DNA from 4 places in the Variovorax humicola genome. Region 3 is predicted to be linked to each of the others. Evidence: predicted binding sites of a transcription regulator. Region 3 holds the regulator's gene; each other region holds the start of a gene.
The links. The regulator FNR, encoded in region 3, switches genes on or off when oxygen is low (the NO sensors DNR and NnrR bind a similar motif). The targets are predictions, from matches to a motif close to TTGATNNNNATCAA.

Region 1: WKW80_RS31735 (cytochrome C) is a predicted target of FNR. The motif match lies at 1,892-1,905, and genes of this name have one in related genera.
Region 2: WKW80_RS34190 (universal stress protein) is a predicted target of FNR. The motif match lies at 3,368-3,381, and genes of this name have one in related genera.
Region 4: WKW80_RS31985 (hemerythrin domain-containing protein) is a predicted target of FNR. The motif match lies at 4,830-4,843, and genes of this name have one in related genera.

What each region holds. Positions count from the first base shown of each region.
Region 1 covers NZ_JBBKZV010000036.1:8,625-16,430, forward strand. Annotated here, with positions in the region: gene WKW80_RS31720 (carboxymuconolactone decarboxylase family protein) at 1-252, shown strand, start outside; gene WKW80_RS31725 (exopolysaccharide biosynthesis protein) at 602-1,228, opposite strand; gene WKW80_RS31730 (hypothetical protein) at 1,354-1,785, opposite strand; gene WKW80_RS31735 (cytochrome C) at 1,990-2,331, shown strand; gene ftsH (ATP-dependent zinc metalloprotease FtsH) at 2,328-4,202, shown strand; gene WKW80_RS31745 (hypothetical protein) at 4,293-4,715, opposite strand; gene WKW80_RS31750 (DUF2188 domain-containing protein) at 4,787-4,957, opposite strand; gene groL (chaperonin GroEL) at 4,998-6,626, opposite strand; gene WKW80_RS31760 (universal stress protein) at 6,649-7,104, opposite strand; gene WKW80_RS31765 (hypothetical protein) at 7,160-7,726, opposite strand.
Region 2 covers NZ_JBBKZV010000047.1:13,701-21,506, forward strand. Annotated here, with positions in the region: gene WKW80_RS34175 (ABC transporter ATP-binding protein) at 1-253, opposite strand, end outside; gene WKW80_RS34180 (ABC transporter permease) at 246-1,484, opposite strand; gene WKW80_RS34185 (efflux RND transporter periplasmic adaptor subunit) at 1,491-2,819, opposite strand; gene WKW80_RS34190 (universal stress protein) at 2,788-3,309, opposite strand; gene WKW80_RS34195 (trypsin-like peptidase domain-containing protein) at 3,471-4,901, shown strand; gene acs (acetate--CoA ligase) at 4,913-6,889, opposite strand; gene WKW80_RS34205 (DUF485 domain-containing protein) at 7,036-7,344, shown strand; gene WKW80_RS34210 (cation acetate symporter) at 7,341-7,806, shown strand, end outside.
Region 3 covers NZ_JBBKZV010000028.1:59,330-67,135, reverse strand. Annotated here, with positions in the region: gene WKW80_RS29110 (AraC family transcriptional regulator) at 1-498, shown strand, start outside; gene WKW80_RS29105 (trypsin-like peptidase domain-containing protein) at 542-1,945, opposite strand; gene WKW80_RS29100 (sulfite exporter TauE/SafE family protein) at 2,007-2,717, opposite strand; gene hemN (oxygen-independent coproporphyrinogen III oxidase) at 2,717-4,135, opposite strand; gene fnr (fumarate/nitrate reduction transcriptional regulator Fnr) at 4,263-4,982, shown strand; gene WKW80_RS29085 (hypothetical protein) at 4,963-5,229, opposite strand; gene WKW80_RS29080 (FixH family protein) at 5,226-5,510, opposite strand; gene ccoG (cytochrome c oxidase accessory protein CcoG) at 5,528-6,952, opposite strand; gene ccoP (cytochrome-c oxidase, cbb3-type subunit III) at 6,967-7,806, opposite strand, start outside.
Region 4 covers NZ_JBBKZV010000037.1:2,444-10,249, forward strand. Annotated here, with positions in the region: gene zwf (glucose-6-phosphate dehydrogenase) at 1-687, shown strand, start outside; gene pgi (glucose-6-phosphate isomerase) at 747-2,342, shown strand; gene WKW80_RS31975 (hypothetical protein) at 2,486-2,653, opposite strand; gene WKW80_RS31980 (potassium channel family protein) at 2,748-3,860, opposite strand; gene WKW80_RS31985 (hemerythrin domain-containing protein) at 4,132-4,773, opposite strand; gene WKW80_RS31990 (dihydrofolate reductase family protein) at 5,250-5,912, opposite strand; gene WKW80_RS31995 (hypothetical protein) at 6,433-6,762, shown strand; gene WKW80_RS32000 (methyltransferase family protein) at 6,796-7,323, shown strand; gene WKW80_RS32005 (SET domain-containing protein) at 7,582-7,806, shown strand, end outside.

The DNA.
Region 1 (7,806 bases), on a different contig from region 3:
GCCTCGATGCAGTCCGGCGCGCTCTCCGAGAAGCACAAGGAGCTTATCGCCCTGGCGCTGGGGGTTTCCGCGCATTGCGACGCATGCATCGGCTTTCACGCCAAGGCGCTCGTGCGGCTGGGCGCGACCCGGTCGGAGGTCGAGGAAGCGCTCGGCGTCGCCGTCTACATGGGCGGTGGGCCCTCGCTGATGTATGCCGCCAATGCGGTCGGCGCCTTCGTCGAGTTCTCTCAGGCCGGCGCCGGGGGCTGATGGCGAAGGAGCGGCGTGGCGCCCGGGTCGCTGAGCGCCTGGAGTCTTGCGAAGCCCGCGTCCAGCGCCTGGTCGTACTCCTTGAAATGCTCCAGCGACAGGAAACGCACTCCGCAGCAAAGCTGTTGCCGCGTCGCCGCAGTACGCTCCAGCAGTAACGCCCCGATCCAAGCTCTTGGGCGGTCACGCGCAACTCGCTGCGCGGAATCATCAGGCAAGTTCTTCGGGCGCGGTGCATCGAATCCATGTCGACGCGACTGGGGTCTCGCGGAGTCATGAACACGCCTTTTTCTCGGGTGCAAAACTTCATTGGAAGCTTTGGTTCAACGCGTGCGTCGCGCAGTCGATTTCAGAAGTGCAACGGCGCAACGACATGGCTGCCGATCTTCACCAGGCCGGCAATGACAATGGCCGAGAAAGCGAGCGAGCCGACGCCAGCCGTCATGCCCAGCGCCATCAGCAGGCCGTCCGCTCGCAAACCGCCCAGTGCCATCAGAACGAGCGCCACGCCGATCGGCACGTTGACCAGCGGTAGCGGCAGGATGAGCACCATCGAAAGTACGATGCCCAGGCCCCCCGCGAACCGGACGGCCCTGGCGCCGGCGAACGCACCCAGCCGGGGAGACGACAGCCCGTCGGCCAACGAGAACAACGCCCTCAGGCGCTCGACGATCACGGCGAAATCGGTACGACGCACCGATTGCCTTGCAATCCACCAGGGGACACGTGGCGTCATGTCGCGCGCGAGTTGCACCGTCAGGAAGAGCAGCGGCAAGCCGAGGATCGTGGAAGTCCCGGGCAATGCCGGCACGGCATTGGGCAATGCGAACAGCAAGGTCAGCATCAGCGTTCCGCCGTTCCCCATGGCGGCCATGATGTCGCCGACGGAGACCCTGCGCCGGGTCTGGTCGGCGGCGAGCCGCGCGATACGGTCGATGTCGATACCGTGCCTGTCGGCTTCACGGGGAATGTCCAAGACGGCTCCTTTGCTGCATGCATGCGGGCCGGCATCCAATCCGCAACCGCCCCGCGTGCACCAGCGAACCGTATGGCACGTCGCACCCTTTGGCACGTCTTCCTGGCGCGAGGGGTGCCGCAGCGTCAGGAGCGGGTTCCACCAAATCGTGCCGGTGCCTGCTCCGACCCCGCCGGCATACTGAGAACGGCGCCATCGAGACACTGGACCCAATCCTCATGCGCATACAGGAAATCGTCGATCTCCTGCAAGACATCCAGCAGGAGACTGTCGCCGCGGATGTTGCTCACGAGCCTGCCGCATTGATTGTCCTGGCGCAGATTCACGCTCAGGCAGGTCGAGTCCGCCCTCGCATGGATGCGGACTTCATGGCGGCCAAGATCGAAGGGCTCGAGGATTGCACGCAAGGACTTCAGGCAACGCTCGGCACCCAGTCGGCGTGCTTGTTCCAGCGACGAATCCATCTCCGCGGCAATGCCCGACAGGGCGGCGAGACATTGGGCGCGTCCATACGGAATGTGGGAATGGACATGGTTCGAAGCGGCCAGCGAATTCATGATTGGACCTCCTTCTTGACGTTGCACGTGCTGTGTCGTGGAAATTCTTGCAGCCGGCGAGCGCCACACCTTGCGCGGGATCAAACTCTGGCGACAGCGTTGGCGATTGCGCTGCATCAAGGTGCCGGCCGAGTGGCCGCGCGATGCTGTGCTCCTGTCGTCGGCGGCTTTCCGGTTGCGGCGATTTCAAAGAGGAGCCGTCGCATGTTCATTCGACCCCTGGCAGCCTGTGTTCTCGCCGCCTCGTTACTGTCCGGTGTTTCGGCAGGGGCCCAGTCGCGCGGCGAACTGCTGTACGAGACTCATTGCATCGCGTGCCATACGACGCAGGTGCACTGGCGCGAGCGCAGGCTCGCCACGGACTGGAACAGCCTGCAAGCGCAAGTCGTTCGCTGGCAGGCCGCGGCATCGCTCGAATGGAGCGACGAGGACATCGTGGCGGTGACACGGCACCTCAATGAAAGGTTCTATGGTTTCAGGTCGCCGTCCGGCCCGCCCGTGGTCCTGTTGCCGACGGCAAGCCGGCGTCCCGGGTCCCCGCCATGAATGACTGGGGGAAGCGCCACCTGGGGTCCATCCTGCTCGCGATCGGGCTGCTCGGGCTCGCGTGGCAGTACTGGGAACAGAGCCGCAGGATCGAGATGGTCCCTTACAGCGCCTTCGAGGAGCATTTGCGGGAGGGCAGGATCGCGGAGGTCACGGTCGACGACTCGGTCATCACCGGGCGCCTCAAGACACCCGACAGCGAGGGCAGGCAGACCGTCTTCGCGACAATGATGGAGCCGCAGGTCGCCGAGCGACTTGCTGGCTTCGGCGTTCCCTACCAGCGGGTGCGCAGTTCCGGCTGGCTGCAAGCCTTGCTGTCTTGGATCGTGCCCGGCCTGATGTTCTTCGGCCTGTGGACATTCATCGCGCGACGTGCCGGCGGCGGCATGGGCGGCGGGCTCCTGGGCATCGGCAGGAGCAAGGCGAAGATCTACATGGAGAAGAGCACCGGCGTGCGCTTCGACGACGTCGCAGGCGTCGACGAAGCGAAGGCGGAGCTCCGGGAAATCATCGACTTCCTCAAGAACCCGAAGGACCACGGGCGGCTGGGCGCACGCATTCCCAAAGGCGTGCTCCTGATGGGGCCCACAGGCACCGGCAAGACGCTGCTGGCGCGTGCCGTGGCCGGCGAGGCGAGCGTGGCCTTCTTCTCGATCAGTGGCTCGGAGTTCATCGAGATGTTCGTCGGCGTGGGGGCGGCGCGGGTGCGCGACCTGTTCGAGCAGGCCCGCGCCAACGCGCCCGCCATCATCTTCATCGACGAACTCGATGCGCTTGGCCGGGCTCGCACCGCCTTCCCGATGGCCGGGGGACAGGACGAGCGCGAGCAGACGCTCAACCAGCTGCTGGTGGAACTCGACGGCTTCGATCCCAGCGTGGGCGTCATCCTGCTCGCCGCGACCAACCGCCCGGAAACCCTGGACCCGGCGCTGCTGCGCGCCGGGCGCTTCGACCGCCAGGTGCTCGTCGACCGGCCGGACCGCATCGGCCGCTGCGCCATCCTGAAGGTGCATGCCAGGAAGATCCGCCTTGACGCCGGCACCGATCTCGACCAGGTTGCCGCGATCACCGTCGGCTTTGCCGGCGCCGACCTGGCGAACCTGGTGAACGAGGCCGCGCTGATCGCCACGCGGCGCAATGCGGACGGTGTGACCCTGTCCGATTTCACGCAGGCCATCGAGCGCATCGTGGCGGGTATCGAGAAGAAGAACCGCATCCTTGGTCCGCAGGAGCGCGAACTGGTGGCCACGCATGAACTCGGCCATGCGCTGACCGCGCTATCGCTGCCTGGCGCCGACAAGGTGCACAAGGTGTCGATCGTTCCGCACGGCATCGGCGCGCTGGGCTACACGCTGCAACGGCCTTCGGAAGACCGGCACCTGCTGCGGCGGGGGGAGCTGCTCGACAAGCTGGCGGTGCTTCTGGGTGGCCGCGCGGCCGAGATCCTCGTGTTCGGCGAGCCGTCCACGGGCGCTGCCGACGATCTGGTCAAGGCAACGAACCTGGCCCGCGACATGGTGCTGCGCTACGGAATGGACCTCGGCCTCGGCCCCGTCGTCTATGCGGGGCAGCACTCCCCGTTTCTGGAATCGCCGGCCGATGCGGCAGCCACTGTCACCTCCGGCACGCTCGGCGAAAAGACCGCGCAGCGCATCGACGACGCCGTGCAGGGGTTGATCGAGCAGGAGTCGAAACGCGCGACCCGGTTGCTGGGCGACCGGCGCGAGATCCTGGACCGGTGCGTGCGCGCCCTGGTCAGCAAGGAAACGCTGGAGGAGGCCGAGTTGCTGGCGCTCGTCGGCAGACCGGATGCGCCGCGCAATGCAGTCGCGGGCGATCGTCCGCGGGCGGATCTGGCGCTGGCGCAGTGAGTCGCGGTCGTGGGCGGCGAGTGCCGCGAACTCCCCACGGCGAGGCAACCCTCACTTTCTGCTTGGAGAGGACAGGCGCAAGGCGGGTCCTCAAGGCTCGCTTTCCGCAGGCCAATAAAGCGTCGCGTGCGCCGCGCCCGCGCCAACGCGAACGATGGTCGAGCGCGTGAGCCCGGCATAGTCCGCAGTGATGCGATAGACGCCGGGGCGCAGCGCGATGTACAGCAACGGACCGCAGTCGAGGAACGGCCCGAACGAAGCGCCATTGCGATCCACGGATTCGACCTTGACGGAAACGCCTGCGACAAACGCCCCGGTCCGCGCTTGCGCGAAGGTCAACCGCAGGTTGTAGAGGTCCCGCGTCACCTGCATCTCCTGCTGGCCCTCGGCGCTGATGCCGCCGCTCGCATAGCTGCCGGGCGCCAACACTGGCGTGACGGCAGCGCCGGATGCGCTTCTGAGAACGCTCATCGCCATGACAGCGAAGAGCAACACGGGCTTGCGGGGGTTCATGGCGATCCTCTTGGAGTGATTGGGTATCCGGTCGATGCGGCCAGGGCAAAGAGGCGCGCCATTGCATCGGGTCAAGCGTGCCGCAGTGCCCATTGCTTCGCCCTGGCGATCCCGATACGGATGGCCTTGCCATCGTCCAAACCTTCGGCGAGCAATGCATTGGCGATCTCGATGGCCTTCAGCCGCACCGCGAGCGGCAACCTGCGCATCGACACGGGGTAGCGATCGGGTGTCCAGGGCATGGGATGCTGCGCAGGGTTGACGGCTGCGGGATGCGATGGGTCAGTACGAATCAGGCTCGAGGCCGATCCGCTCGTGCGGCGTCGTCTTCTTCGGTGCGTTCGCGATCATGCAGTCGGTGGTCAGCACCAGGCTGGCGATCGAGGCGGCGTTCTGCAACGCCAGGCGCGTGACCTTGCCGGGGTCGATGACCCCCATCTCCAGCAGGTCGCCGTACTGGCGTGTCGCAGCGTTGTAGCCATAGCTGCGCTGTGTCGATGCGTCCACCCGTTCCAACACGATCGAAGGTTCGTCGGCCGCGTTGCTGACGATGCGTCGCAGTGGCTCCTCGAGCGCGCGTTGCACGATCTTGATGCCCGAGGCGTGGTCCAGGCCGAGCGTCGGCAGGTCCGCAAGCTTGCGTCGCGCCCGCAGCAGCGCCACGCCGCCGCCGGGAACGATGCCTTCCTCGACCGCGGCGCGCGTCGCATGAAGGGCGTCCTCGACGCGCAGCTTGCGTTCCTTCAGTTCGGTTTCGGTGGCCGCGCCGACCTTGATCAGCGCCACGCCGCCCGACAGCTTGGCGATGCGTTCGTCCAGTTGCTTGCGCTCGTAGTCGCCGGACAGCGAGTCACGCTCCTTGCGAATCGCCGCGATGCGATCGCGAATGGCAGTTGCATCGCCCGCGCCGCCGATGATGGTCGTGCTTTCCTTGTCGACGACCACGCGCCGCGCGCGGCCGACATTGTCGGGCGTGGCCTTGGCGAGGGTCAGGCCAAGCTCGCTCGCGATGACCTGTCCGCCAGTCAGGACGGCCAGGTCCTGGAGCATCGCCTTGCGGCGGTCCCCGAAACCGGGCGCCTTCACGGCGCAGGTCTTGACGACGCCGCGAACACTGTTGATGACCAGGGTCGCCAGCGCCTCGGCGTCGACGTCCTCGGCAATCACCAGCAGCGGTGCGCCGGACTTCGCCGCGGCCTCGAGCAACGGCAGGAGGTCGTTGATCGCCGAGAGCCGCTGGTCGCACAGGACGATCAACGCGTTTTCCAGGACAGCCGCCTGCTTCTCGGCGTTGTTGATGAAGTAGGGCGATAGGTAGCCGCGATCGAACGCCAGCCCCTCGACGATTTCCAGCTCGCTGACGAGCCCGGACCCATCCTCGATCGACACCGCGCCCTCGCGTCCCACCTTGTCCATCGCATGCGCGATGAGGTCGCCGATCGACCTGTCGTTGTTGGCCGAGATGGCCGCCACATGGGCGATTTCCTGCGAGGTCGTGCAGGGCTGCGAGATGGCCTTGAGCTCGGCCACGACGGTCTCGACGGCGAGATCGATGCCGCGCTTGAGGTCCATCGGATTCATGCCGGCGGCAAGGTACTTCAAGCCCTCCTGGATCATCGCGTGGGCCAGCACGGTGGCTGTCGTGGTGCCATCGCCCGCCATCTCGCTCGTGCGGGCTGCGACCTCGCGCAGCAACTGCGCGCCCATGTTCTCGAAGCGGTCCTCCAACTCGATGGACTTGGCGACGACGACGCCGGAATTGACGATCTGGGGCGCGCCGAACTCGCTGTCGAGGATCACGGTGCGGCCCCTGGGTCCGAGCGTGACCTTCACCGCGTTGGCAAGGGTATCGACGCCGCGGCGGATCTTTTCGCGGGCATCCTGCCCGAACAGCAGCTTCTTGGCAGTCATGGCGGCCGGTCCTTTTTCGTGCTCAGGCGTGGTCCGCCTCGCCGCGAACCAGCAGCACCGGCACCGGGCTGGCGCGTACCACCCGCTCGGCATCGCTGCCGAGGCCCAGGAGGCTGAAGCCGCGGCGGCCGTGCGTGCCCATGACGATGAGGTCGCAACCGGCCTTGCCGGCCTCGTCGACGACGACGTCTGCCACGCGGCAGCGCGTGACTTCCCGCAAGGCTGTTTCAGCCTGCACGCCCGCATCGATCGCTACCTGCCGGCCGCTTGCCAGCAATCTCTCGCCGTTCACGCGGGCCTCGCGCATCAGGTTCTCGAAGCTGAAGGGCGAAGACATCTGGATCAGCAGCGGGAAGTCGTCCACGACGTGCAGCAGATGAACCTTGGCCTTTTGATCGGCTGCAAGCCGTACGGCCTCGCGAAGGCCTCGCTCCGAGGTCGGGCTGCCGTCCACCGGGATCAGGATGTGTTGGTACATGGTTGCTCCTTGTCGAGTGCGGGGGGAATGCGCGCGGGAGTCACTGCCCGGCGGGCTAAAGTGCCCTTTTGCTGGCTGCCTCTGCCGCGTCGCGCGCGGTGCGTGCGGCGGCGAGCGTGGCTTCCTGCGCCGCCTTCAACGCGTCGCGGGTCGCCTTCGCGGCTTTCTGCACTTCTTCGCTGCTTGCATCGACCGCGCTGTTGACCGCTGCGTCGGCCTTCGCAAGCGCCTCCCTGGCGAGGGCTGCGGCCTTCCTGCTTTCCTCTTCGGCCTTCTGCGCGGCAGCGCGGCTGTCGTCCATCGCCTGGCTTGCCGCGGTCGTTGTCTTCTCCTCGAACCGGGTTGTCGCTTCCGCCACCTTCCGGGCTGCGCGACGGATCGCCTCGGCCGCTGCGGTGGAGACGCTGCCGGTTGCAGCTTCGCTCGCATCGACTGCGGCCTTTGCCTCTTTCAGAGCCTTGTTGCCCGCGCGCTCAGCCTCGCTTGCCGCCTTGCTTGCCGCCTTCGCCACCTTCTGGCTCACCGGCGGCGGGCTCAACTGACCCGGTGCCATGCCTTCGGCCGCAAAGGCCGTTGCAGCGAGGGACAGCGACAGCAGCGCGATCAGGCGTCTTGATTCCATGCGATTTCTCCCGGTGAGACGAGGTGGCAAGCTTGCCGCCGGCGCCCCGGGCGGGCTTTGCGCCAGCGCAAGGAACGAAC
Region 2 (7,806 bases), on a different contig from region 3:
ACCGGGTCAGCGCATGGTCGTCGAGCTGCGTGGTTTCCTCGCCGCAGATGCGCAGCGATCCGCTGCTGGGCCGGTCGAGCAGGCCGACGATGTTGAGCAGCGTGCTCTTGCCGGAGCCCGACGGGCCCATCACGGCGCAGAACTCGCCGCGCGCCAGCGACAGGTCGATGCCATGGAGCACTTCGGCCTCGTTGGGCATGCCGATGTTGAAGGCCTTGCGCACGCCGCGCATGCAAACCACGTCCTCAGCCACGGATGGCCACCACGGGGTCGAGCCGCGCCGCGCGCAGCGCGGGCGCGAACGCGGCGGCCAGGCCGGTCAGAGTGGCCAGCAGCAGCGAGGCGACGAAGAGCCCCGGCTCGATGGCCAGCGGAAACAGCGGCGTGCCGTCGGGGTTGAGCGCATAGCGACGCCACAGGCCCAGGGCGACCAGGCCGATCAGCGAGCCGCCGACGGCGCCGAGCAGGCCGAGCAAGCCGCCCTGGATCAGGAACACCCGCAGCACCTGCGCGCGCGAGACCCCCATGGCGCGCAGGATGCCGATCTCGCGCGACTTCTGCACCACCGACACCACCAGCACGCTGGCGATGCCGAAGGCCACCGACAGGCCGACGAAGAAGCGGATCGCCGTGTTGGAGGTCTTCTGCGCCTGTACCGCGGTGAAGAACTGCGCGTTGGTCGCGATCCAGCTGTCGGCCTCGACCCCGGTCTCGCGGGTGATGCGCTGCGCCACTCGCTCCGCCGCGTAGATGTCGCGCAGGTTCACGTCGATGCTGGACACCCCGCCCGGCAGGCCCAGCAGGGACTGCGCCGTGCGCAGCGCCACGTAGGTGGTGCGCTGGTTGGCGCCCTTGTTGCCGAGGTCGAAGATCCCCGTCACGGTGAGCGTGTTGTCGCCGCCGTTGGCCGAGGTGGCGCGCAGCTTGTCGCCGATCGACACGCCGAGATCGCTGGCCAGCTCGAGGCCGACCAGGATGTCGGTGTTGGTGAGGCGGGGGCTGCCCATGACGAGCTTCGACGGCACGTCGACCACCTGGAAGTAGAGCTCCGGCGTCACGCCGATCAGCGAGATGGCGCGGCTCGCGTCACCGCGCACCACCAGCGCAGAGCCTGTGGCAGCGGGCGATACCAACGTCACCTCCGGCATCGCCTGGATCTGCCGGGCCAGTGCCTGCCATTGGTCGATCGACTTCAGGCGCTGCAGCGGCGCCTGCACCACCGGGATCTCGCCCAGCCCCGCAGCACCGCCAACTGCCGCGCCGAGCGGCCGCGCCATTTCCTTGGGCGGAAGAAGCTGGATGTGCGCTTGGGCGGTCAGGACGCGCCGGATGAAATTCGCCTGCAGGCCGGTCAGCAGCGCCGACATGAAGATGATGACAGCCACGCCGATGGTGATGCCGGCGATGATGAAGACGGTCTGCATGCGTCCCTCGCGAAGGAAGCGCGATGCCACGATCCATTCGAATGGAAGCCAGTGATTCATGGACCGTCACGGGGCCGGGCGTGCCGGCACGCCGCGCAGGCGCGAGCCCTCGACGATGCCGTTGGCCGCCGCGGGCACCACCAGGTCGCCGGGCTGCAGTCCTTCCAGCACCTCGCTCATGCTGCCGGAACGCATCCCGAGGCGGATCGGCTGGCGCCGGGCACGGTGGCCGTCGACCTTCAGCACCCAGGGCTGGCCGCGCTCGGCCTGGCGCACCGATTGCGTCGGGACCAGCACCGCGTCGTGCCGCGATGCCACCTGGATGTCGACGGACACCGTCATGTCCTGGCGCAGGTAGGCCGGCGGCTGCGGCACGTCGAGCTTGACCTCGACCGAACCGCGCTGCACGTCCACGCCGGGATTGATGTAGACCAGCATCGCGGCAAAGCGCTGGTCCGCATAGGCATCCGCCGAGACCAGTGCCGCCTGGCCCGGCGCGAGCAACTGCAGGTTCTTCTCGTCGATCTGCACCACCAGCTGCGTCGCGCCGGAAGGCGACAGCACCATCAGCGCCTTGCCGGGCTGGACCACGTCGCCGGGCTCGACCGCCCGGTCGATCAGCGTGCCGGCAACGGGCGCGACGATGCTGGCGTAGGAAAGCCGCGCATGCGCCGCCTGCGCGCTCGCGCGCGCCTGTGCGAGTGCCGTGGCAGCCACGGCATAGTCGCTGCCATCGGCCCGCGTGGTGGCGAGCTGGCTGGTCGCCGAAATGAGCTGGGCCTGTGCCAGGCTGACTACCTTGTCGAAATCGTCGAGTGCGGCCTGGCCGATGAAGCCCTGGCGGGCCAGTTCGGCATTGCGGCGCTGCTGGGCCTGCGCGTTGGCCAGGTTGATGCGCGCCTGCCGCATCGCCTGCTCGGCGATCGGTGCCTGCACTTCCCGGAGCTGGCGGATGCGCGCCTGCGCCTGCAGCACCGCCGCGTCGGCCTGTGCGGCCGTGGCTTCGAGTTCGGCACTGTCGAGCGCCACCAGCACCTGTCCTTCGCGCACGACCTGGCCTTCTTGCACCGGCACGCTGCGGGCCGTTCCGACGACTTGGGTTCCGATGCTGACGCGATGCGGCGCCTCGACATGCCCGCTCGCCACCACCGACTGCACGAAGTCGCGCCGAATGACCGGGTCGACGTCGATGCGCGGGCCGTAGAGAAGCCGTGGTGCCCCCCACGGAATCAGCGCGATGCCAAAGACGGCCAGCAGAGCGAACAGGCCGTAACGCCGCAGCGCCTCGCGCACCCGATGACGCGCGGGCACCGGCGCAACCGCGAGTGCCGGCGCCGGCCCGGAGGAGGCCGGCGGTGCAAGCTCAAGCGGCGATGGAGACGCGGTGCGGTACATCGGCAGCGGCCGGCGCGGGCTCGGCCTGCGCCTCGGAATCGGTGTGCTTCGAGCGCACCAGCAGGACCGGCACCGGGGAGATGCGAAGGATCTGCTCGGCATCGCTGCCGAGCAGCACACGTCCGACACCGTGCCGGCCGTGGGTGCCGATCACGATGAGATCCGCCTTCCAGGCATCGGCCTGGCCGATGACCACGTCGCAGACCCGGTCGGCCAGCGAGGTGAACAGCATTGTCTCGGCCGGGATGCCGGCGCGTTGCGCGCGCTCCAGGCCATGCTGCAGGATCTCCTCGCCGGCATGCTGCATGTAGGGCAGCAGGTCGGAGGTGTACGAGCCGAAGGTCTCGTAGCCGGTCACGTACTTGAGCTGGTCGACGATGTTCACGAGCAGCAGGCGTCCGTGCGTCAGCGTGGCCAGCCGCACCGCTTCGTCCAGACCCTGCAGCGAGGTGTTGCTGCCGTCGATGGGAACCAGGATTCGTTCATACATGGTGGACCTCGTGCGTCAAGTGATGCCTGCAGTGTCCGGCCGCGCGCAAGCCCGGGCCTTGATGCGCATCAAGGGACGGCGCGCCCGCCCGCCGAAGAATCGAGGGGCCTTCCGTGGCCGTCGGCAGGCATGTTTCGAACAACCGGCCGCAAAGAGAATCCATGAAGCGCTTCGCGATGGCATGCTGGATCGCTGGCAACCTGCTGCTGGGCACGCCGGCCGCGGCCCAGCCGGCCGCGCCCACGTCGGAGACATCGGCGTTCGCGGCGCTGGTCGCAAGCCGCAGCGAGTCGGTGGTGGACGTGGTGACCTTGCGCCGCGAGCGCGAGGGCGACTACTACAAGGACTCGGTCGACAACGTCGATGTCTTTCCCGACAACGATTTCGCCGACCGCTTCGCCCTGCCCTTGCCGACCGGCTACGCCGCCAGCGAGGAGCGCGACCTGGGCTCGGGCGTGATCATCGCCGGCGACGGCTACATCCTGACGAGCGCCCACGTGATCGCCGATGTCGACGAAACCCAGGTGCGGCTGGCCGACGGGCGCCACTTCAACGCGCGGGTGGTGGGCTGCGACAAGCGCACCGATGTCGGCTTGCTGAAGATCGAGGCCCGCGGCCTGCGCGCCGCGGTGACGGGGGATTCGTCGAAGCTTGCGCCGGGCGACTGGGTGGCCGCCATCGGCACGCCTTTCGGCTTCAAGGGCAGCGTGACGACCGGCGTGGTGAGCGCCACCAACCGCTATGTCGCGGGCAGCGGCGAGATCCCCTTCATCCAGACCGACGTGGCGATCAACCCCGGCAGTTCCGGCAGTCCGCTGTTCAATGCGCGCGGCGAGGTCGTCGCCATCAATTCGATGATCTACAGCGGCAGCGGTGGCTTCATGGGCCTTTCCTTTGCGGTGCCGATCAACTTGGCGCTGCGCATCTCGGAAGAGTTGCGCGCGCACGGCAAGGTGCGGCGCGCCAGGCTCGGCGCCGAGATGCAGGAGGTCAGCCCGGCGCTGGCGCAATCCTTCGGCCTGCCCGATCCGGCCGGTGCCCTGGTGGTGCGCATCCAGCGCGACGGCCCCGCCGACGCGGCGGGCCTGCAGCGCGGCGACATCGTGCGCGCGATCGACGGCAAGCGCATCTCGCATTTCACCGAAATGGTCCAGGACATCGCCCAGCGCCAGCCGGGCAGCAGCGTGCGGCTCGAACTGTGGCGGCATGGCCGTCCCGCCGCGGCATCGCTGGTGCTGCAGGAAGACCTGGCATCGCAGCCGCCCGTCGCTAGCCGCCCGCCGTCGGCATGGAACGACGGGCTGGGCCTGCGCCTGGGCGAGCTGTCCGGCGCGCAGAAGGCGCAGCTCGGCATCGAGGAAGGGCTGCTGGTGAGGGAATCCGCCGGCGCCGCTCGCACCGAAGGCATCCGGCCGGGCGACATCGTCATGGCCATCAACGACAGGTCGGTCGACCGCGTCGCCGACATGGGACGCATCCTGGCCGGCATGGCAGCCGGCCGGACCGCCGCGCTGCTGGTGCAGCGCAACGGCCGCCGGGCCTACGTGCCGGTGGAGGTGCCGGAGCGCAGCGCGCGCCGCGACCCGCGCTGAGCCGCCCGTCCTCAGTGCGTTTCGTTCAGCTGCGCCAGGATCGCCGGGTTCTCCAGCGTCGAGACGTCCTGCGTGATGGCCTCGCCCTTGGCCACCGAGCGCAGCAGGCGGCGCATGATCTTGCCGCTGCGGGTCTTGGGCAGGTTGTCGGCGAAGCGGATGTCGCGCGGCTTGGCGATCGGCCCGATCTCCTTGCCGACCCAGTTGCGCAGTTGCACCGCCAGCTTGTCGGCCGCCGGGCCGGTCGGCCGCGCGCCCTTGAGCACGACGAAGGCACAGATCGCCTCGCCACTGGTGTCGTCGGGCCGGCCGACCACGGCGGCCTCGGCCACCAACTCGGTGCAGGCCACCAGCGCCGACTCGATCTCCATCGTTCCCATGCGATGGCCGCTGACGTTGAGCACGTCGTCGATGCGCCCGCCGATGGTGAAGTTGCCGGTGTCCTTGTCGCGTGACGCGCCGTCGCCGGCGAGGTAGTAGCCGCGCAGCTCCGGCGGGTAGTAGCTGGCCACGTAGCGCGCATCGTCGCCCCAGATGGTGCGGATCATCGAAGGCCAGGGCTTCTTGATGACCAGCAGGCCGCTCTGCCCGTTCGGCACGTCCTCGCCGGTCTCGTCGACGATGGCCGCCGCGATGCCCGGGAACGGCAGCGTGCAGGAGCCCGGCACCAGCGTCGTCACCCCGGGCAGCGGCGTGATCATCTGGGCGCCGGTCTCGGTCTGCCACCAGGTGTCGACGATCGGGCAGCGGCCGCCGCCGACATGGGCGTGGTACCACTCCCACGCGGCGGGGTTGATCGGCTCGCCGACAGAGCCGAGGATGCGCAGGCTGCGCAGATCGAAGCGGGCCGGGTGCAACTGGGCATCGCCCTCGGCGGCCTTGATCAGCGAGCGGATCGCCGTGGGCGCGGTGTAGAAGACCGTGACCTTGTGCCGCTCGATCATCTTCCAGAAGCGCCCGGCGTCGGGGTAGGTCGGCACGCCTTCGAACACGACCTGCGTCGCGCCGACGGCCAGCGGGCCGTAGGCGATGTAGGTGTGGCCGGTGATCCAGCCGATGTCGGCGGTGCACCAGAACACGTCCTCGTCGCGGATGTCGAAGGTCCACTTCATCGTGGCCGCCGCCTGCACCAGGTAGCCGCCGCTGCTGTGCTGCACGCCCTTGGGCTTGCCGGTGGAACCGGAGGTGTAGAGCAGGAACAGCGGATGCTCGGCGCCGACCCATTCGGGCACGCAGGTGTCGGGCTGCGCGCTCGCCATCTCGTCCATCCAGCGGTCGCGCGCGGTCCAGGCGATGTCGCCGCCGGTGCGGCGGTACACCAGCACGTTGCGCACCGCCTCGCAGCCGCCCATCGACAGCGCCTCGTCGACCAGCGCCTTCAGCGGCAAGGTCTTGCCGCCGCGCACCTGTTCGTCGGCGGTGACGACCAGCACGGCGCCGGTGTCGGCAATGCGGTCGCGCAGCGAATGGGCCGAGAAGCCGCCGAAGACCACCGAGTGGATCGCACCGATGCGCGCGCAGGCCTGCATCGCGACCACGCCTTCGACCGACATCGACATGTAGATCACGACGCGGTCGCCCTTCTTCACGCCGAGCGCCTTCAGCGCATTGGCCATGCGGCAGGTCATGCCCAGCAGTTGCGCATAGCTGGTGTGCGTGACCGTGCCGTCGTCGGCCTCGAAGACGATGGCCGTCTTGTCGCCCTTGCCTTCGTTGACCTGCCGGTCGAGGCAGTTCCACGACACGTTCAGGGTGCCGTCCTCGAACCATTTGTAGAAAGGCGCGTTGTCGCTGTCCAGCGTGCGGGTGAAGGGCGTCTTCCACTGGACGAACACGTGCGCGAGCCGGGCCCAGTAGCCCGCGTAGTCCTCCTCGGACTCTGCGACGAGCGCGTTGTAGGCCGCTCGCCCCGGCACGTGGGCCGTGTGCAGCAGGCGGTGCGGCGGCGGATAGCCGGCAAGGTTGTGGATCTTCTCCGAAGCGTTCATGCGTGTCTCCGAGGGTTGGGCCTGTGGCGGCGGATGGTCCGCGCATGGTCCGGCAAAGCGCTTGGACAAACCTTGCGCTGGCGCAAAGAGCCGCGGCGATGCCGCATTTCCAATCGAATGACCCCACCACTTTCGAGGAGACATCGATGGAAGACGACCTGGCCCGGCGCATCGCCAGCCAATCCCAATACCAGCAGCTCAAGGGGCGCCGCTCGCGCTTCGGGTGGACGCTGACGGCCCTGATGCTGGTCGTCTACTACGGCTTCGTGCTGCTGGTGGCCTTCGACAAGCCCTTCCTGGCACGCCAGATCGGCGACGGCGTGACCACCGTCGGCATTCCGATCGGCTTCGGCGTCATCGTCTTCACGATCGCGATCACGGCCTTCTATGTGCGGCGCGCCAACGCCGAGTTCGATACCCTCACCGAGGCGGTAGTGAAGGGAGCGCGCCAATGACCCCCCACCCGATCCTGCGCCGCGCCTTCGCGTCGGCGCTGCTGCTGGGCGCATCGGCCGGTGCGCTGGCGGCCGGCGCGGACCTGGGGCAGCTGCAGAAGCAGCCCACCAACTGGACGGCGATCAGCATGTTCGCGATGTTCGTGGTCGGCACCATGTTCATCACCAAGTGGGCGGCATCGCGGACCAAGAGCGCGGCCGACTTCTACACGGCGGGCGGCGGCATCACCGGCTTCCAGAACGGCCTGGCCATCGCCGGCGACTACATGTCGGCGGCCTCCTTCCTCGGCATCTCGGCGGCGGTGATGGCGGCGGGCTACGACGGGCTCATCTATTCCATCGGCTTCCTGGTCGGGTGGCCGGTCATCACCTTCCTGATGGCCGAGCGGCTGCGCAACCTGGGCAAGTTCACCTTCGCCGACGTCGCGGCCTTCCGCTTCGAGCAGAAGCCGGTGCGCGTGT
Region 3 (7,806 bases):
CTGGTGCACGTGCGCGGTGTCGAGCGTCTTTCAGTGCTGGTACGGCTCGTCGGCGAGGAATCGATCGAGCGGCGGTCCGGCCGCGACCTCGTGCTCACGCGCCTCGTGGAGGTACTGCTCATCGAGGCGCTGCGCGCGACGCCGGGCGAAGACGCGCCAGCGGGTCTGCTGCGCGGATTGGCCGACGCACGACTGGCGCAGGCGATGCGGCAGATACACGGCGATCCGGCGCGCGCGTGGACGGTTGCCCAACTCGCGAAGAAGGCCGCCCTGTCGCGCTCGGCGTTCTTCGATCGTTTCACGCGGGCGGTGGGCCAGCCACCGATGGCGTATCTGCTCGCGTGGCGCATGGCCCTCGCAAAGGATCTGCTGCGCCGTCGCGATGTCGGCATCGCGGAGGTTGCCGAGCGCGTCGGCTACGGCTCGGCGAGCACCTTCTCCACCGCGTTCCTCCGGCACACAGGCCAGCCGCCGGGTCGCTACGCGCGCGGGCAGTAAGTAAGTAGCAGTAGCGCGGATTTCCAGCGCCCAGCCCGCTGTCTCAACGACGGTCGATCGCGACATAGCTCCGCCGCGCCCCCCGCGCGATCAGCATGGCAACAACGTCGTTGCCTCGTGCCGCCGCCAGCGCGTTGTCGAATTCGTCGGCCGTGGCCGTGACGGCATCGTTGACGCCCAGGATCTGGTCGCCGACGTGAATGCCCGCGCGCTGGGCTGCGCCCGAGACCGCACGCACATACAACCCGCCCCCGGGCGTCCCGCTCTCCTGCGCAGCCTTTCTTTCGATGATGCCCAGCCCCAGGCGCGGATCGTCGCGCTGCGACGGCGAGCCTTGCTCAGGCGCCGCGGGAGCATCCCAGGGCACCTCGGTGGCCATGACGCTGACCTGCATGGCCGCCCGATGGCGCCAGACCGTCAGGATGAGGGCGGTGCCGGGGCGGGCCGTGCCTATGGCCTCCTGGATGTCCGCATACGTCCGGGGGTCGATGCCGTTGACCGCCACGAGCACGTCGCCGGGCCGGATGCCTGCGCGCGCCGCGGCTTCCTGCGGCTCCACTCCGATCACCACTGCGCCCACCACGCGATTCATGCCGAAAGCCTGCGCCAGTTCGGGCGTCAGCGGCTGCGTGCGCGCGCCGATCCTGGAACGGGTCACATGGCCGCTGGTGCGCAACTCGTTGGCGACGCGCAGCGTCAGGTCGATCGGCACGCTCAGCGAGAAGCCGGCGAGTCCACCGGTCGCCGAATAGACCATCGCATTCATGCCGATCACCTCGCCGCGGCGATTGAACAATGGTCCGCCTGAGCTTCCCGGATTCAAGGCGACGTCCGTCTGGACGAACGGCACGCCGCCACCGCTTTCCACGAAACGCGGGCTGGCACCAACGACTCCCGCGGTCACGCTCTGTTCGAAGCCGAGGGCCGATCCCAATGCGGCCACGGGCTCGCCGGGACACAGCACGGCGCTGCCGGCGATCGGCGCAACGGCCAGTCCGGACGCCTCGACCTTGAGCAACGCCACGTCGGTGCGCTTGTCGATGCCGACGATGCTGGCCCTGAAGCCTCGCCCGTCGGCGAGCCGTGCGGTGACGTCGTGCGCGCCGGCCACGGCATGCGCGCTGGTCACGATGAAGCCGTCCTGCCGGATGACGATGCCGGACGCGGTGCTGCGCCCGACGGACGGCGCTCCTTGCGTGCGCCATGGCTCGCCGGCGACACCTGCGCTGTCCGCTTCATCGTCGCTGGCCTGCCCGACGCTCCACCCCACGTCCACGCCGCTCGCGACCAGCGTCACGACCGATGGGGCTTCGCGCGCGGCGGCCGCCACGAAGTCCACGGCGCGGCCATCGGCGCGCTCGAGGCATGACGCGTCCATCGCTCCGGCATGGGCGACCCACGCCATGGCGACGATGGCCAGCAAGCCGTGTGCGGGCATTGGTTTCATACGCGAATCGTCGCGCCCGCAAACTCCATTGCCATTGCGCTGGCGCAAGGCAAGCGCTTGTTCACCGGCACCAGTCGCTGATGCGCTGCCCGAGGTCCATCCACAACGCGTCCAGCGCCATCAAGGCGAGCAGCACACCGGCGATGCGCGCGCCCCACCGTTCGCGCGCAGGGCCAAGCCTGCGTCCCAGTCCCTGGCAGGCCCATGGTGCGGCAGCCAGCGAAAGGCCGCTGCCCAAAGCGAACAACGTCATCGCCATGGCGCCGTCCAGCGCCCCATTGCCAAGGCTGGCGAGCGCCAATGCCGAATAGAGCAAGCCGCAGGGCATCAGGACCCAAAGCGCACCCGTGGCCAGGACGCCGAAAACGGAGCGCGTGAGCGGCCGCACCCGCAGCGCCATCGCCTTGCCGAAGCGGTGCGCCCACGCTGGCTGACGCCCTTGCGCCACCAGCGCGACGCCCCACGCCAGCGTCGCCGCGTGCAACAGGATCCACAGGGGTTTCAGGGCGGCCACATGCGTGCTTGCAAGCGCGAGCGATTGCGTCGCCAGGGCCGCTGCCGCGCCGGCCAATGCATAGCTTGCGACGCGGCCCGCATGGAACGCCAGGGTCGTGGAAAGGCCTTGGGCGACGGCCGTGCCACCGCGTGCGGTTTCGAACGGCGCGCGCACCAGCCGTATCACCCCCGCCGTCGGCGCGCCGCACATGGCTACGCAGTGCGGGCCTCCGGCAAGGCCCATCACCAGTGCGGCAGTCGCCAGGCCGCCTTGCATCACACGATGCGCGAATAGCGCGTGCGGGTCCGATCGGCCTGCAGATAGCGGTCGAACACCATGGCGATGGCGCGCACGAAGAACCAACCCAGCGGCGTGACCTCCAACGCGTGGTCGCTCAGCCGCACCAGGCCGTGGGCAATCAGCGGTCCGAGCGCCGCGAACTCCGGGGCGAAGTGGTCGCGGAAGTCGATCAGGTGGGCCTGCCCCAGCGCTTCGAAGTCGAGATGTCCCTGGCACATCAGCGCCATGATCACCGCGCGGCGCAGCAGGTCGTCGCGCGTCAGCGCCAGGCCACGCACCACCGGCAGGCGTCGCTGGTCGAGATGGTCGTAGTACTCCTCGAGCGACTTCGCGTTCTGGCTGTAGGTCGCGCCGATGCGGCCAATGGCAGAGACGCCCAGCGCCACCAGGTCGCAATCCGGTTGCGTGCTGTAGCCCTGGAAGTTGCGGTGCAGGCGGCCTTGCCGCTTTGCGACGGCCAGTGCGTCATCGGGCAAGGCAAAGTGATCCATGCCGATGTAGACATAGCCTGCGGCGCTGAACAGCGCGATCGACCGCGCCAGCATCTGCACCTTGTCCGCGGCGACGGGGAGCTGCGCTACGTGAATGCGCCGCTGTGCCTTGAACCGGTCGGGCAGATGCGCATACGCATAGAGGGCGATGCGGTCGGGCCGCAACTCCGCGACCTGATCGAGCGTGCGCTCGAACGACTCCACGGTCTGAAGCGGCAAGCCATAGATCAGGTCGATATTGACCGACTTGAAGCCCAGTTGCCGCGCTATCGACATGAGCTCGAAGACCTGCGCGGCCGGCTGGACGCGATGGATCGCCTTTTGCACCTCGGGGTCGAAATCCTGCACGCCGAAGCTCAAGCGGTTGAAGCCCAGCGCCGACAGGCTCGCAAGTCGCTCGGCGTCGACGGTGCGCGGGTCGATCTCGATGGACCGCTCGCAATCCGGCGTGAAGGTGAAGGCACCCTGCAGCATGTCCATCAGCCGGGCCAGTTGCGCGTCGTCGAGAAAGGTCGGCGAGCCGCCGCCCAGGTGCAATTGACTCACCAGCGCGCCGCGGCCCAGTTGCGCCGTCTGCAGTTCGATTTCACGCGCCAGGTAGTCGAGGTACTCTGCCGCCCGCTCGTGATGGCGCGTCACGATCTTGTTGCAGGCGCAGAAGTAGCACAGCGACTCGCAGAACGGCACGTGGACATAGAGCGACAAGGGCAGCGCACGGGCGCCGGCACTGCGGCGCTGGCGCAATGCCTGCGCGTAGTCCGCCGCGTCGAAGGCCTCGACGAATCGATCGGCCGTGGGGTAGGAGGTGTAGCGCGGACCGGCGATCTCGAAGCGCCGCAGCATTGCGACCGAGGGCAGCAATTGGGGAACGTGCGACTCGGCGGGTGGGCAGATGAAAGACATCGTGTGACTCGCGCATTGCATTGAAGGAAATTCAATGTGCCCTGGATGTCGGTTGCATGCCTTGACCTGCATCAAGCCGATCGCAGGTAGTGCCCGCCAGAATTTGCGCAATCGACAAAGACTGCCCATGACCATCACCCACAACATCAAGGTCGCCTGCTCCAACTGCAATCTGCGAGAGCTCTGCATGCCCGCCGGGCTGGAGCCCGACGAACTCCTGCGCATCGATGGCCTGGTCAAGACGCGGCGCAAGCTGCGCCGGCGCGAGACGCTGTTCCACAACGGCGAGCGCTTCACCGCGCTGTATGCCATTCGCACGGGCGTGTTCAAGACCCGCGTGGCCAGCGACGACGGCCGCGACCAGGTCACCGGTTTCCAGATGGCCGGGGAGATCATGGGCCTGGACGGCATCGTCAACGAGCATCACAACTGCGATGCGGTTGCGCTCGAGGATTCGGAGGTCTGCGTCATCCCCTTCGAGCGCGTCGAAGCGCTGTCGCGCGAAGTGCCGGCGCTGCAGCGCCACGTGCACCGGATCATGAGCCGCGAGATCGTGCGCGAGAACGGCGTGATGCTGCTGCTCGGCAGCATGCGCGCGGAGGAGCGGCTCGCCGCCTTCCTGCTCAACCTCGTGCAGAGATTGCACGCGCGCGGCTTCTCGCGCTCCGAGGTGATCCTGCGCATGACGCGCGAGGAGATCGGCAGCTATCTCGGCCTGAAGCTGGAAACCATCAGCCGGACGCTGTCGAAGTTCGTGGAGGACGGCATCGTCGAGGTACAGCACCGCAACCTGCGCATCCTCGATTCGCAGGCCCTGCAGCGCATCGTCAATCCGCCCGGGCGTTGATGCGGCGCAGCGTGCCTTCGTCCTCGGGCGGCACCGTGGCCAGCGCCAGCGTGAGCGCACACGAGGCCGCGGACATCGCCCAGAAGACAAGGAAGCTCGTGGTGTAGATCGCCTGCCGCGAATAACCCAGGCCTTCCGCTCCCCATCGCAGATCCGAAGGGTCGACAAGGGCGAACACCACCACTTCCATGAGGCTCGCCAGCAGGAAGGCGGGCCACAGGATCGAGATCCACTTGCGCGCGCTCATGGCTTGGCGATGCGCGATGGCACCGGAATGTCCCCGGCCGGCGTCATCGCATGATTGCGGGCCGTCTGCGCCGGCATCAAACCCTTGTCGGCCAGGGTACGGTTGATCTCGACGCCCTTGCGGTAGTAGTCCTCCTCGACCACCGAGTCGCTGGTGTGAATGGCAATCCAGGCGGAGCCAACGCTCGCGATGACCACGGCCGCCGGCAGGCCGATGACCAGCCATACCAGCGGGAAGCGCCACCACGGTAGCGAGGTGGATGGTTCGGTCGCTGTCGTCATGCTTTGTCCTTTCGGGTTCATCGGGGCACCAGGAACACGGCCTTCTCGGAAACATGGGCGCGTCCATCCGCGGAGCGCACTTCGAAGTGCACCGTGTGCGATCCGGCCGGGGCCTTGTCGGCGGGCAACTGCAGGCGGACCGCCACCCAGCGCGACTGGGCCGACTCCACTTCCACGACTTCGGCGGATGCCACGTGCAGCCCATCCAGCCCGTTGGCCTCGATGCGGTAGGTCTGCTGCTCTTCGGTGGCGTTCATGATCTGCAGGCGATAGACGTTCTCGAGTTGGCCGCCCTCGACGATGCGGGCCAACGCGCCGCGGTCGCGCACGACATCGACCTTCAGCGGCATCCGCAGCACCAGGCTCGCGAGCAGGCCGATGCCGAGGACCAGCAGCACGCCGCCATAGATCAACACACGCGGGCGGAACACCCGGCGCCAGACCTGCGCCGACGACCATCCGTTCGCCAGCCCGTTCTCGGTCGCGTATCGGATCAGCCCGCGCGGCAGGGCCATGCGGTCCATCACGGTGTTGCAGCCGTCGACGCACAGCCCGCAGCCGATGCATTCGTACTGCAGCCCTTCGCGGATGTCGATGCCGGTCGGGCAGACCTGCACGCACAGCGAGCAGTCGATGCAGTCGCCCAATCCCAGCGCCCTTCCCTCCTGCCCCTTGGCGCGGACGCCGCGAGGCTCGCCGCGTGCGAGGTCATAGCTGACGATCAGGGTGTCGCGATCGAACATCGCGCTCTGGAACCTCGCATAGGGGCACATGTACTTGCACACCTGCTCGCGCATGAAGCCGGCATTGCCGTAGGTCGCGAAGCCATAGAAGATGACCCAGAACACCTCCCACGAGCCCATGCGCGTCTGCAGGAATTCCAGGCCGAGTTCACGGATCGGCGTGAAGTAGCCGACGAAGGTGAAGCCGGTCCACATCGCGATGCAAAGCCATACGACGTGCTTGAACCACTTCTTCACCAACTTCTCCAGCGAGAAAGGTTCGCCGTCGAGCCGCATGCGCGCGATGCGGTTGCCCTCGACCTTCTGCTCGACCCACATGAACATTTCCGTGTAGACCGTCTGCGGGCAGGTGTAGCCGCACCACAGCCGGCCCGCCACCGCGGTGAACAGGAACAGCGACAGGGCCGACAGCACCAGCAGGCCCGACAGATAGATCAGGTCCTGCGGATAGAGCACCAGCCCGAAGATGTAGAAGCGGCGCGCAGCCAGGTCGAAGAGCAGCGACTGGCGTCCGCCCCACTGGATCCACGGCATCGCATAGAAGAACAACTGCGTGGCGAAGACCATGGCCCAGCGCCAGCGCGCGAAGTTGCCGCGCACGGTGCGCGGGTAGATCTTCTTCGACGCCTCGTACAGGCCGGTGGACTCGACCGCCGGCACGATGGGAATGAACTTTCGCGGTTGCGCGGAGCCTGGCATGGCCTCTCCCGGTTTCAGGGCGCGGGCTTGGCCTGCGGCTTGTTCGACAGGCCCCAGACGTACGACGCCACCACCTTGATCTGCGCCTCGGTCAGCCGCCCTTCCTGCGCGGGCATCACGTTGTGCTTGCCGCCGTTGATCATCGCGACGATGGCGTCCTGGCCGAAGCCGTGCAGCCACACGTTGTCGTTGAGCGCGGGCGCGCCGAGGGCCTGGTTACCGACGCCGCCGATGCCATGGCACGCGGCGCAGGCCGTGAACTTCGACTTGCCGAGGCCGGCGCGCACCGAGTCGGTCGAGTTGCCCGACAGGCTCAGCACGTACTGGGCTAGGTTCCTCACTTCGTCAGGTGTCCCGACCACAGCGGCCATCGGCGGCATCTCGCCGGTGCGGCCCTTGGTGATCGTCTCGACGATCTTGTCGGGCGCGCCGCCATGCAGCCAGTCGGTATCGGTCAGGTTCGGGAAGCCCTTGCTCCCGCGCGCGTCGGAGCCATGGCATTGCGCGCAGTTGTTCATGAAGATCCGCTCGCCGATCGCCATGCCCTTCGGATCGCCCGCAATGGCCTCGACAGGCATCGACGTATACGCGGCGTAGATCGGGGCCAGTTCCTTGTCGGCCTGCGCGACCTCGGCCTGGTACTGGCCGGTGGCGCTCCATCCGAGCTTGCCGTCGAAGCTGCCCAGGCCGGGGAAGAAGGCGAGGTAGGCGAAGCCGAACAGGATGGTGATGACGAACAGGCCCATCCACCACAACGGCAGCGGGTTGTTCGCCTCGCGCAGGTCTTCGTCCCAGACGTGGCCGGTGGTGTTGTCGTCGCTTGGCACCACGCGCTTGCGCGCGGTCAGCCACAG
Region 4 (7,806 bases), on a different contig from region 3:
GATGAGAAGCTCAAGGTCCTGCGCGCGCTGGCACCCATCATCACGCAGGCCGACGTGGGCTCCTGCACCGTGCGCGGCCAATATCGCGCGGGAACGGTCAACGGCGCCGCCGTGCCCGGATACCTCGATGAAGCCGGCATCCCGCCCGACACCTCGACGGAGACCTACGTGGCCATCCGCGCCGAGCTCGAGAGCTGGCGTTGGTCGGGTGTTCCGTTCTACTTGCGCACGGGCAAGCGAATGGCCGAACGCGCGGCCGAAATCGTCGTGAACTTCCGCAGCGTGCCGCATTCGATCTTTCCGTCCGCGGGGAAGGATTCGCTCGGCAACCGGTTGGTGATCCAGCTTCAGCCGGAGGAGGGACTCAAGCTCTTCATGATGGCCAAGGTACCCGGCGACACCATGAACCTCAGGCCGGTCGGCCTGAACCTCGACTTTGCCGAGCAGTTCAAGCAGCGTCCGATGGAAGCCTACGAACGCCTGCTGCTGGACGCGATCCGCGGAAACCTGACGCTCTTCATGCGCCGGGACGAGCTCGACGCCGCGTGGCGGTGGTGCGAGCCCATCCTGGACGGCTGGGAGGCCTCCGGCGAAATGCCCCGGCCGTACAGCGCCGGCTCATGGGGACCCGCTGCCTCCAGCGCACTCGTCGGGCGCGACGGTGCGGCATGGCGCGAGGAGTCCTGAGTCCTCACCCGCATCACCATGGCGATCCGTCCATGCGCAACCACCCTCCCAGACACACCATGAACACACCCCGTTGCGACCAAACCCAAGCCTGGGCCGCCCTGCGCAGCCACTACGAAGGGGATGGTCACCAGTTCGATCTGCGCGAGGCCTTCGCCAGCGATCCCGGCCGCTTCGACGCGCTGGTGGTCGAGGCTCCCGGCATGTTTGCAGACTTGTCGAAGAACCGCATCGACGCCGCGTCGATGAAGCTGCTGATCGATCTGGCGAGAGAGTGCCAGCTCGAGAAGCGGCGCGACGCCATGCTGGCCGGCGCCGCGATCAACACCACAGAGGACCGCGCCGTGCTGCACACCGCGCTGCGCGCGCCGCGAGGGCAGGGTCCGTTCAGCGACGACGTGCACGGCGTGCTCGACGCGATGCTCGCCTATGTCGAGTCGGTGCGCCACACCCGGGCGAGCGGCATCCGCCACATCGTGAACATCGGCATCGGCGGCAGCGACCTCGGGCCGCAGATGGCGGTACCGGCGCTGGAGGCCTTCGTGCACCCGGAGCTCGGCTTCCACTTCGTCTCCAACGTCGACGGCCACGACATCACCTCGGTACTGCGCCATCTGCGTCCAGCGGAAACGCTGTTCGTCATCGCGAGCAAGACCTTCACGACGCAGGAGACCATGGCCAATGCGCATGCGGCAAAGGCCTGGTTCGTCGCCAACGGTGGGACCGACACGACGAAGCACTTCGTGGCGACGACCACCAACGTCGCGGCGGCGGCCGAGTTCGGCATCGAGACGACCTTCGGCTTCTGGGATTGGGTCGGCGGCCGCTACTCGCTGTGGTCGGCCATCGGCCTGCCGATCGCCCTGGCGATCGGCGCGGACAACTTCCGCGCCATGCTGGGCGGCGCCCACGAGATGGACAGGCACTTCGCCACCGCGCCCCTCGCGAAGAACCTGCCGGTGCTCCTGGGGCTGATCGACGTCTGGTATCGCAACTTCCACGGCTTCACGAGCCGTAGCGTCGCGCCTTACCACCAGGGGCTCAAGCGGCTGCCGGCGTACCTGCAGCAACTGGAGATGGAATCGAACGGCAAGTGCGTCGACCTCGATGGCAACGCCTTGCCCTTCGCGACCAGCCCGGTGGTGTGGGGCGAACCTGGCACCAATGGCCAGCACGCCTACTTCCAGATGCTGCACCAGGGCACCGACGTGATCCCGGTCGAGTTCCTGCTGGTCAAGCACCCGACGCACGACCTGGCCGACCAGCACACGAAGCTGCTGGCCAACGGCCTGGCGCAGGCACAGGCATTGATGCTGGGAAAGCGCTCGAGCCAGGCCATGGCGGAGCGCGCTCCGACCGCCGCGAAGTCACTGGCGCCGGAAATCGTCGCAAGGCATCGGACCTTCCCCGGCAACCGGCCCAGCACCACGCTGCTGCTCGACCGGTTGACGCCCCACAGCCTCGGCGCGCTGATCGCGATGTACGAGCACCGCGTCTACACGAGCGGTGCGCTTTGGGGGATCAATAGCTTCGACCAGTGGGGCGTCGAGCTCGGCAAGGCGCTCTGCGGCGACCTGCTGCCGCGAATGGCAAGCGGCAACACCGAGGGTCTTGATGCCTCGACGGCGGGTTTGATGCGACGGCTACTGGATTGATCGGGACGCGCAACATGCGGGCCTGCGCCACGTCGCCGCGCTTGAACGCAGCCATGCCGGCAGGCGCCAGTGCTTTCGGATGATTGGGGTCGATGGCAAGCGCCGCGTCGATGGCCTGTTGGGCCGGGCCATCCAGATCGCCATCACTTGCCAATGCAAGTGCGTCCGCAATAGTCGGCCAGCAATTGCGGCTGACCGGGAGCAAGCGCCAAGGCCTTCTGGTAGGCCACCACGGCGTCCGTGCCCGCGCGCGTACACGCGACGCAATCATGGATGGCATGGGGCGTGGCCGGAATGCTGATCGTCGGCATGCCCGCAGCGGCATCGGCATGGCCTTGTGCGCATGCCCCGTTGAGCCGTGGGCGTTCGGGATCCCGTCTTGAAATGCTGCAAGCCGGGACGAATTCAGCCCGGGCGGCCCTCGGTGAGATGCCTGACGACCGCATCGCGACCGAAGCGTTCGGCCGCCGCCCCGGCGGGGTCAATCCAGTCCGGCAAAGGCAGCAACAGGTAGGCCGACAGGCCCTCGAGTCTCGGCTCGTAGGTTTTTCGTAATTGCTGGATGACTTGCAGGGTGGCCTCGTCATCGTGCCAGGCGGGCAAGATTCGACGAATCGTGGGCGAGAGATGACCAAGCGCCTCGGCACCCATCCGGCGGGCCGACACCTGGCGCACAGGGGCCACGCGCAGCGACTCGCTCGCCTCGTCGAGGATGCGCCTCAAGGCCGAGAAGGTGGCGGTAGCCTGATGACGCCGTGCGTGGTCAGCCCCGGCAATAAGCAGCGTGCACACGTCCAGCACGACCGCCAGGGAGCCTAGCCAGGAATGGCCCTCGTGTTGCGATCGGTAGTACGCGAGCATCGGATACACGGCGTGACTTTCAATCAGATCGCTGCCCCAGAGCTCCCAGTCCCTGAGCCAGCGTTCGAGCGCCTCGGGGCTGTCATGCACATGCCAGCCGAGCAGGGCTGCGGCCGTCGGTGGCGACCCGGCACGCGCGGAGAATTCAATGAGCTGGAGATCGCGACGGGTGAAGTGCTGGTAAAGCACGGGCAGGTAGCCGATGGTCAGCGCGATGAATCCGAAGCCGGTGCCGGCTTCGACAATCACCAGCAGTCGTGCAAGCGAATGGTGCGGGACGATGTCGCCATAGCCGAGCGTGAAGAAGGCGTCACCGCTGATGATGATCTGGTCGATCAGCGCGTCGGCGCCGGCAGCCGGCACCAGGCGCTGCAGCGCCCATTGCATCAGCCCAAAACCGACGATCAGGCTTGCGCCCCAGAGGGCGAAGAGCATGACCATCGACAAGGGGCCGTAGACTCCGATGAAGTCCTCGCGCCGACGACCGGTGGGCCAAAGGTTGGCGCACCAGGCCCAGACGTCCCAGGTGCATTTGAAAAAATAGCGGTTTAGCCGTACCCGCCGGCGCACCGGGCGCGGCAGCAGTACCACCTCGAAGGCGTCTATCAGAGTAGCCAGAACCAGGATGACGCCGAGCAGGAGGGCGAACGAGGGCATAGAAACAGTCCAAGGAACTAAAAGCCCATCATCGATGAATGACCTGCTACCGTCCTGGCCAACTACCCTATTCCTCGAAGACGTCGGTCCTGGGCGGATTTAAAAAGGACGGCGAGTCGCATTGCAAGCCTCGGCAGCTATGCGCTGTGCAATGCGACCGAACAATGTTGGAGCAGCGACGAGCGCAAGCCCATCCGACCTCAAGCGCAGGCGCGGAGTCCGTGGGTTCTCTCGCTGGTGTCTGCCCGAATGTCTGCCGGCCGCAGCGGGGTCATTGTTCCGACGAATATTTCGGCTGCGCCGCGCCTGCCAGCGCTTCGAGTGCGGAACCCACACCCGAGATCCGCAACGAGCCGAGTATTTTCCTGAACAGCGGCCGATACACCTCGTCGGCTTCAAAGCCAGCGAACGCGTCGCGATTGGCCAGGAACGCGGCGTCGAGTGCGGCCCAGTCGTGCGCAGTAAGTGCCTTCTCGGCAAGCGGCAACACCTCGGTCTCCTCGATGTGCATGTGTTCGAGACAGCGGTCGACGTATTGCCTCATGGAGGTCTCGAACTTCTCGCGGCGTGCGTCGCACTGGTCGGTATCGCTCATCATCTGGAAGCCGACCAACTCGTGCTCGAGGTCGCGGATCGATTGGTCACCGCGCGCGTGGTCCCGCTCCAGGCGGTCGAGCACCGCGTCGGTACTCGCGTCGTGTCCGCGCAGACTCGGAAAGAGCAAGCGGCTCTCCTTGGGGTGATGCAGCTTTTCATGAAATTCATCCACGTAGAACAGCATGGCGTGCAGCGCGTCGAAGTCGGGAAGGGTACTTCGGCGCTTGTGCTCAGCGAGCAGCAAGGAGATCGTGCGCAGCATCGCCGACAGGGCACGATGCTCGCGACGGATGATGGTGAGGCTGGCGTGCGTCATGGCGCGATCTCCTGCATGGTCATGCGCCTAGGATGCCGCGTTCCGAACCGCGTGGCTTGAGGCAGATCAAAAGATCGCAGGGATCGACGGACTTCATCGCAAGACCGTCGGTTTCCGGCGCGCAGTTTGCGCCGCACCTTGGCGCTGACGAGCCCCGGCGATTGGAGGCGCCGAACACCGCGGTGGGCCGACGTCGGCAGGCGGTCGAGACGGCGAATGCGCAACGTGGGTCTCCTGGATGGAAATCCCTGCACGGACCGACCAGGCGACGTTGCAAGGGCGGCGCGACCGGCCGCTCCTGGCCCGCTCCTGGCCGGCCATCACCAGCCAATCAATTTGGATGCCAGAGAGCCGCCGCTCGAGGCCGCTTTCGACCCCGAAGCGGTCAGTGCCGTCAGGGATTCGACGACTGCAAGCAGCCGCTCGACGCTCCAGACCAGCGGCGGCGCGGCAGCGCTGTCCGCTGCAATCGGTTGTCAGGTTTCATTGCGCCCTTGCCGCCGAAGTACGACATGGGTGGCTTTCTCCGACGCAACGAACTGAACGCATTCGTATCCCAGAGCGCGCATGTCAGTCCCCTCGAATAGTCGCTCTCCCCCGCCAAGCAGGACCGGCGATATCGCGACGTGCAACTCATCGATGAGGCCTGCACGAAGATATTGCTGGACAGTGTTCGGTCCGCCGCCAATGCGCACATCCATTTCGTTGGCTGCGTCGCGCGCCCGGTCGAGCGCCTCGTGAATGCCGCCTGTAACGAAGTGAAATGTCGTTCCGCCTTCCATCTGGATGGGCGGGCGCGCGTGATGCGTCAAGATGAAAGTTGGAACGTGATAGGGCGGGTTGTCCCCCCACCAGCCTTTCCAGCTCATGTCGGGCCAGGGACCACGAATCGGTCCGAACATGTTTCTTCCGAGAATCCAGGCACCCACATTCTTGAAGCCCCGCGCGGCGAAGTCGTCATCGATCCCCGTTGATCCACCGTCGGCGCCGAACAGGGCTCGTTGAAAGGTGCGTGTCGGGACTAGCCACTGATGCAAGTCTGTCCCGCCCACGCCGAGCGGATTCCTGACGTCCTGATTCGGACCAGCTCCGTATCCGTCAAGCGAGATGGTAAAGCCCTCAACTCGGACGCGTGTCATTTTCATGCCTTCCTTTCTATTGACGCCTGAACGTAGAGATTACCGCTGCGCGGAGGCGAAGCACCCAGAGTGGACAGTGAAGGTTTCGCGGCCAAGGTGCCTTGCCATTACGGGTCCGCTTGAGCGAGGGGTCATGCGTAGCCCTGCTTCGAAGCCGCGATGCTTGCTCGCCGCCATGTTTCTCGCTGGCGGGCCTCTGGGGCACGCAGCGACGGCGGCGACCCGCCAGTTGAAGGTCAGCGTCTCCTGTTGCGGAACCGCAGCGGACCGTGGCCTGCCGGTCATCGCCGTCCAACGCGGTTGTCGGAAATAAGGAAGTGGCTATTCGGGGACTCGCGCCATCCGCCGCGGGGCAGAAACCATAGTGGGCGCCTCGGCGGCCGTTCAAGAAATAATGCGGGTAGAGATCTGTCCGCGCAAGCCGCGTGCTTGCCCTAACTGAACGAGGTTCGCTCCGAGTTCGCATCTCGCCAGGACGCGCATTGCGGGGTGGGACGGCGGGGGTACCATGCATGCAACTATGGATCCGCTCTACAGGAAGGCCATTGCACAAGGGTTGGCGGGGATGGCGGTATTCGTCGCCTTGATTTTCTTGCCCGCGGGCACGTGGCACTACTGGCAAGGCTGGCTCTTTATCGCAGTCTTTTCGGTCTCGACCATCGCCTTCACGGTCTATCTCGCCCTGTACGACAGGCCGCTTCTCGAGCGCCGTATGAATGCCGGACCACAGCATGAGAAAGAATGGTCGCAGAAGATCATCGTGTCGCTCATCATCCTCGCCTTTTTTGTCGGTCCTTCAGGGTTTGGAGTGGGTCGCCTGGGGAAATTCGAGCGGCTGCAACCGACATGAAACTGCCCAATCGCACCTTCGTGAATTCCCTCGATGCCTCGGAAAGCGAGCGCTGGTGCGGGTTTCCGGTCTGGCGGGGCTGTTTGTGCCTCCAAGCGACCGGAACTGCCGCGGCGTTTTGACCCACTGGAAAGTCCGAAGGACCTTTTTGTCTTTATCACTTTGCCTCCACTCGACTACCGCGTCGGCCTCTCGCCGGTGCCCGCATACCTGTCCATTGTTGGAGACATCGTGATCGTATTGTCCTTCCTCATTATTTTCTGGGTGTTGAAGGTCAATAGTTTTGCTGCAGCCAACATCAGTGTCGCGGATGATCACAAAGTGATCGACACCGGCCCCTATGCGTATGTGCGTCATCCCATGTACGCAGGCGCGCTCTGGCTATTCATCGGCATGCCGCTGGCGCTTGGCTCGTGGCTGACGATGTGTCTCGTCCCACTCATCCTGCCGGTACTTTTCTGGCGGCTTCTCGATGAGGAAAGAATCCTTCGCCGCGATCTTCCCGGCTACAACGAATACGCAAGCCGTGTGCGCCATCGTCTCATACCGAACATCTGGTAGGAATCGCTGGACGCCCTTGGGCCGAGGCCGTGCGACCGCTGGCGTAAAAGGGCTGGCTCGCGGCGGAGGAACGTCGACCGCATCCTTCGCGTATGGCTGTTCGGGCAACTCATCGTCGGGGCGACGTCGATGTACCTCACCACCGAGCGCGATGAAAGAATGAAGGCGATGCGAGGGTTCCGGAAGACGCGCGGATGACTTCCAGGGCTTCTACAATTTCGATTGCGGTCATCCCTCGAGGGCCGACGCGCTTAGCGAATGAACGCACGAACTCCCTATCTCCAAATTGCCTCCAGCGGCGTCCATGGCCTGGGCGTGTTTGCAACACAGGATCTGCCCGAAGCGACGCTCCTGGGCACCTATCAGGGACGGCGGTTCTCTCCGGAGCAACTCAGTCGGCGACGCTGGGACGACAGCCTGACTTACTTGTTTTCGTTATCGAATGGCGACACGATCGACGGGAGCAGGGGTGGCAATGCCACG